One region of the Rummeliibacillus sp. TYF-LIM-RU47 genome, then DNA from elsewhere that is predicted to be linked to it. Evidence: riboswitches for the same ligand, from Rfam matches in the RefSeq annotation. Region 1 holds a riboswitch; the other holds the start of a gene.
What was found. Region 1 has a riboswitch for S-adenosylmethionine ahead of F0527_RS13310 (LLM class flavin-dependent oxidoreductase). Riboswitches for the same ligand answer to the same signal wherever they lie in the genome.

Region 1 (3,203 bases):
AATGTGATTAGATAATGCTTCTCCAGTAGTAACTATTTTTGTTTTCGCTAGAGCATCTTGTTTGTCGTGCTGTTTACCGCTCTTTTGTTATTGTGTATCTCACACATTAGTATTCTATGAAGTAAACGGTTTTCGATCTGTACTCATGTCCGTGATTCTTAAAATAATTTGAAGGATTGGTTTACCAATGGTACAGAAAAAAACTCGCCGATTGTGGCGAGTTTTTTTATTCAAGCATGTTATTCAATTGTATGTTTCATGGCATTGTACATATTGGCTACATGCTCATCTGACTTATCTCGTGGCATGCGGAGTCGTTCAACGGAAGAGCCGTACCCGATTTCTTGTTTGCCTTCTCGTAAGCCCTTGAAAATGCCATCTGCGAATTCATCTAATGGCTCACCATTTGTATGCAGTCCGGCACCGCCTAGATCTGTGTTGACTGCTGGGGGGGCAACTTCAATCACTTCTATACCTGTTTCGGCAAGCTGGTGACGCAAGCTCATCGTAAAGGAGTGGAATGCTGCCTTCGTAGCTGAATAGATTGGCGCGATGACCATCGGGGTAAAAGCTAACCCAGATGTAATGTTGATAAAAGTAGCTTCTTCTTTTTTAGCGAAATAGGGTACAAAAAGCATGGTCATATGGAATGGCGCTTCAATGTTGGTGGTGATTTCTTGATTGAAATAAGCCCAATCGTTCTTTGCATCTGCTTTTAATATGTTAAAGCGTTGTTGCATTCCTGCGTTGTTCACTAACACATTCACTTCGGGATAGTTTTCTGTTACCCATTCGAATAGGGAAATGCGCTCAGATTCCATGCTTACATCGCTTTGATGAATGATCAGCTCTGGGTACTTTTCTTTTGCCTGCTGAAGAACATTTTCTCTCCGTCCTGTAACGATGACTTTGTTTCCTGCTTTTAAAAATCGTTCTGCAAAAGCTAAGCCAATTCCAGAACTTCCGCCTGTGATAAGGATTGTATTTCCTGAAAGTTTCAATGTAATTCCTCTTTTCTAATAGCATGTGATTCTGATAAAAATACAGGATCCTGTACTGACGATTTTTCAGTAGCCCATGGTAGTATATCCTAATACTACCCACTTACTATAGGGATTAACATCGTTCAAAGGCTAAGAAATTTAATAAACCTCCTTTTCTTATTAACTTAGTAAGAATTAATGGCATATTCTATTGACAATGGTTCATATTATGGGTAATATTCATTTTAAGTTGAAATTTCAAAAATCAAATAATTCGATCTATCCAGAGAGGTGGAGGGACATGGCCCTTTGAAACCTCAGCAACAGGTTCTACTAATGTAGTAGAATACTGTGCTAATTCCATCAGGCATATAGCTTGGAAGATAGGAGAAGACAAACTTGTTTTGTTAAAAGTCTCTTTCCCTATCTCGGGAGGAGACTTTTTTATTTGTATAATTAGCTTTGGGAAAAGGAGTGGAGAAATGAAGTACGGATTTTGGTTGCCTATTTTTGGTGGTTGGTTGAGAAATGTAGAGGAAGAAAATATGCCGCCCACGTATGAGTATGCGAAAACAGTAATTCAATCAGCAGAAAAATGGGGATATGATACAACATTAATCGCAGAACTATATTTAAATGATATTAAAGGCACTGACCAAGATTCGTTAGAGGCATGGTCTACGGCGGCAGCTTTGGCAGCAGTAACAGAAAAAATTGAAATCATGGCAGCCGTTCGCCCCGTATTTCATAATCCTGCTGTAACTGCAAAAATGGCGGCAACTATTGATCATATTAGCAAGGGACGTTTCACATTAAATGTAGTTTCGGGCTGGTGGGCAGAAGAGGCGAAGCAATATGGCGGCGTTTTTACCGAACATGACGAGCGCTATGATAGAACGGCCGAGTTTATTGAAATATTGAAAGGCTTATGGACGGAAGATACATTTTCTTATCAGGGGAAGTTTTATCAAATAGAGCAAGCAAAGCTTTCGCCTAAACCAGTGCAATGTCCTCATCCAATTTTATATGCTGGCGGGGAAAGTGAAAAAGGTAAACAAATCATTTCATCGCTATGTGATGCCTATGTCATTCATGGTCATACAGTGGAGGAAGCGAAGGCTAAGATTTCTGATATGAAAACGCGTAGAGAAGAAGCTGGTCGTGAGCCCTTTAAAACTCTTGGAATGGCAGCCTATGTGATTTGCCGTGATACGGAAGAAGAAGCGCAAGAAGAATTAAAGCGAATTACAACGGTGAACAATCTAAGTGGATATGCAGGCTTTAAAGACTTTACATCTAAGTCAGAGCTTGAACATCAAATTCAGTTACAGGATTATTCAGTATCTAATCGCGGAATCCGACCAAATTTAGTTGGCACACCTGAGCACATTGCGAATCAAATCATAGCCTTTGAGGGAGCAGGAGTTAACTTGCTACTATTACAATGTTCTCCACAGCTAGAGGAACTGGAGCGCTTTTCGAAACAGGTTATGCCGAAAGTGGAAGAATTAAGGTCCACAATCCTAGAAAACAAAAGCAGGGGGCAGGAATATCATGTCTAAAATATACGTAATTCATGAGAATAGTGAATGGACAGAGCATCTATTTAAAAGATTAGAAGAGTTAGAACTTCCTTATGAAGATTGGAATCTTGTAAAAGGGACAGTTGATCTTACATCTACTCCACCTGAAGGGATTTTTTACAATCGCATGAGTGCTTCATCTCATACACGAGGCAACCGATTTGCTCCAGAGTTAACAAGTGCTGTTCTCTCTTGGTTGGAGCACCATGGCAGAGTAGTGATCAATGGAAGCCGTGCCCTTCAGCTAGAGGTAAGTAAGGTCTTACAGTACTTAGAACTAGAGAAGTACGGCATCAAAACACCGAAAACAATTGCTGCAGTAGGAAGAGAAGAAATTCTGAAAGCAGCGAAGGAATTTGGCACAAAGAAATTTATAACAAAGCATAACCGAGCTGGAAAAGGGCTTGGGGTACAGCTTTTTACGTCTGTAGATGCCCTGCAAAACTATATTGATGGGGATAGCTTTGAGGAACCAGTCGATGGAATTACATTGCTGCAGGAATATATCGAGTCTCCTGAGTCTTTTATTACACGTAGTGAATTTATTGGTGGAAAGTATTTTTATGCTGTTCGGGTGGACACTTCTGAAGGCTTTGAATTATGTCCTGCCGATGCATGTGCAATTGATGATCTTTTC
Region 2 (3,203 bases), on a different contig from region 1:
GTGGAAGCATCAAATCAAGGCAAAAAAATGATTACGGTGTATAACACATTACCTAACTTGAATTGGAAGGTCGCTGCTGTTTATGAAAAGGAAAAAGTAGAACAGGCAGCACACGATATAAGAAACTTCTTTCTTATTTTTTCTATTATATTATTAGCCCTTTTATTTATTGTCTTAATTCTTATTATTTCTTCAATTACTAGACCTATTGCTGTTTTAAGAAAGTTAATGGACAAGGCATCTGGCGGAGATTTAAATGTTGCTGCAACCTATAATGGTTCTAATGAAGTAGGACAGCTATCGAATGATTTTAACTCCATGATAAACAGCATGAAATCCATTGTTCAAGTGGTAAATGGAACATCGCAAGAAGTAGGCCACCACTCTCAGCAACTTAACAAGCTTGTCGAAGAAACAACAGCTTCGAGCGAAGAAGTGACTGCTGCAATTGGAGAGATTGCTAAAGGAGTGAGTAACTCAGCTGAAAAGTCAGATCTTGCATTTGAACATGCTAATGCTTTAAGTAATCAAATTAACCAAATAAAGAATAAGACAATATCAATGCAAGACATTGCTGAACAAGCACAAGGAGTTAACAAAGAAGGTCAATCTCAAATGGAACAATTTCAGGCTGCCTTTTCTAGCTGGGAAAGTAATCTAATTAGTATGGCGGAAAAAATTGCATCTTTGGAAAAACAAATACTCTCTATTGATACAGTAATGGAAACCATACGAAATATTTCAAATCAAACGAATTTGTTGGCTTTAAATGCAAGCATCGAAGCGGCTCGAGCTGGTGATCAAGGGAAAGGGTTTGCAGTTGTAGCAGAAGAAGTAAGAAAATTAGCTGAGCAAACAGCTAAAGCCACAGAAGAAGTAAGAGAAACAGTACAGGCTCTGCAAAGAGAATCCAAAATAGTCACTGAACAAATGCATTCTACGAAAGACAAATTTCAAGATCAGTTGGTTGTGGTAGATTCTACTAGTGAATTGTTTAACAATATCTCTTCTTTAGTTTTACAGTTAGAAGAGGCTATTGATAATATTTCAAATGACACATTTAAGATCACAAGCTATAAAGATGAAGTAATAGACATGATTCAAGAGATGACAGCCACTTCTGAAGAATCAGCTGCAGCTTGTGAGGAAGTAAGTGCCTCTTCTTCCGAACAATTGGCAGCAATTGAAGCAGTTTTAAATTCGGCAGAGAAGCTTTCACACTTGAATAACAAACTTTCTGAATCAATCCAAAAGTTTAATTTATAGTTTTTAATTATTTGAATTTTTATAATAATTATGTTACGATCAATATAATTTTATATTTCTTATCAAGAGAAGCTGAGGGGAAGGCCCTATGACGCTTCAGCAACCTCTGTGTATGCAGAAAGGTGCTACATCCTGCAAGATTAAATCTTGGAAGATAAGAGTGCACGCATATCAATGCCCCTTTTCTTCTTGTAAGGAAAAGGGGTTTTTGTTTTATAAAGAAAAGGGGGTTATTTAATGCCAATTAATATTCCGAAAGATTTGCCGGCAACGGAATTATTAAAAAAAGAAAAGATTTTTGTCATGGATGAAAGTAGATCAAATCAACAGGATATCCGACCGCTTAACATTGCTATTTTAAACCTAATGCCCGAGAAAGAAAAAACCGAACTGCAGCTTCTTCGACTTTTAGGCAATACACCATTACAGGTTACTGTTACATTTTTACATACCGCTACGCATATCTCTAAAAATGTTAGCAAATCTCATTTAGATACATTCTATAAAACATTTAATGAAGTAAAAGAGTTTCGTTTTGACGGATTAATTATTACAGGTGCTCCAGTTGAGACGTTGGCCTTTGAAGAGGTGGATTACTGGGAAGAGATGAAAGAAATTCTTGAGTGGTCCAAAACTAATGTCACGACAACACTTCATATATGCTGGGGAGCGCAAGCAGCGCTTTATTATCATTATGGAATTGATAAATACTCATTAGATCAAAAATGTTTTGGTGTTTTTCAGCATACTGTTCAAGAGTCAACAGCAAAACTAATACGAGGGTTTAATGATGTGTTTGTAGCACCACATTCACGCCATACTTCTGTTTCGGTTCACGCAGTGGAGGAACATCCTAATTTATCTGTACTCTCTAAATCAGAAGAAGCAGGTTTGTTTATTGCTATATCAAACGACGAAAAAATGATTATGGTAACAGGTCATTTAGAATATGATGCTGAAACTTTAAGTGAAGAATTCAAACGCGATTTGGCTAGGGGTAATGACATAGCTATACCGAGTAATTACTATCCAGACGATAACCCTAATAATCAGCCGTTAAATACCTGGCGTTCGCATACACATCTTTTGTTCTCAAACTGGCTTAACTACTATGTTTATCAAGAAACACCTTATGAATGGGCATAGGTTAACTCTCATTCTCTATTGCTTATCTTTCTATTTGTTATAATAGACGAAAGAAGATACAAGAAAAGAGGATTATATGTGTTTGTGACTATTGGTATTTTAGCGCATGTGGATGCTGGAAAAACCACCTTATCCGAAAATTTATTATATCAATTTAATAGCATAAAAGAACGAGGGCGGGTGGACCACCAAAATGCTTTTCTAGACCATCATGCCATTGAAAGAGAACGGGGCATTACGATTTTTGCAGAACAAGGAAGGCTTGAAATGGAAGACGATACATATACCATTATCGATACGCCAGGGCACGTCGATTTTTCTCCAGAAATGGAGAGAGCAATTGCTGTAATGGATTATGCCATACTTGTTGTTAGCGCTTTAGATGGTGTACAGGGACATACAGAAACAGTTTGGTCTTTACTTAGAAAACATGACGTCCCCACCTTTATTTTTATTAATAAAATGGATGCAGATACAGCAAATGGTGAGGCAGTTTTACATGAGTTGCGGCAAAACTTGTCAAAGAACTTTGTTCCAATAACAAACGAATTTACAAATGGTAGAGTATCAGATCAACTGATTGAATGGGTAGCAGAGAGAGATGAAGAAATACTTGAAAAATATTTCAACCAATCTCTGCTTGAAGGGGATGTAAAGAAAGCTTTTCAAAAGATGATGATAGAAGGAAAGGCTTTTCCCTGTGCTTTTGGCTCTGCCTTAAAAGATGAAGGAATTACCGAATTCTTTGAGCAAATTATGCTTTTAGCGAGAACCAGCTATGATGAGGCACT

Region 2: it holds a riboswitch for S-adenosylmethionine, as region 1 does, so the genes downstream of both, metA (homoserine O-acetyltransferase MetA) here and F0527_RS13310 (LLM class flavin-dependent oxidoreductase) in region 1, are expected to answer to the same signal.

The regions. Positions count from the first base shown of each region.
Region 1 is NZ_VVIR01000003.1:145,833-149,035, reverse strand. Features, by position in the region: gene F0527_RS13315 (SDR family oxidoreductase) at 240-1,001, opposite strand; SAM riboswitch class I at 1,260-1,373, shown strand; gene F0527_RS13310 (LLM class flavin-dependent oxidoreductase) at 1,466-2,545, shown strand; gene F0527_RS13305 (ATP-grasp domain-containing protein) at 2,538-3,203, shown strand, end outside.
Region 2 is NZ_VVIR01000001.1:1,655,320-1,658,522, reverse strand. Features, by position in the region: gene F0527_RS08345 (methyl-accepting chemotaxis protein) at 1-1,266, shown strand, start outside; SAM riboswitch class I at 1,323-1,427, shown strand; gene metA (homoserine O-acetyltransferase MetA) at 1,504-2,412, shown strand; gene F0527_RS08335 (GTP-binding protein) at 2,491-3,203, shown strand, end outside.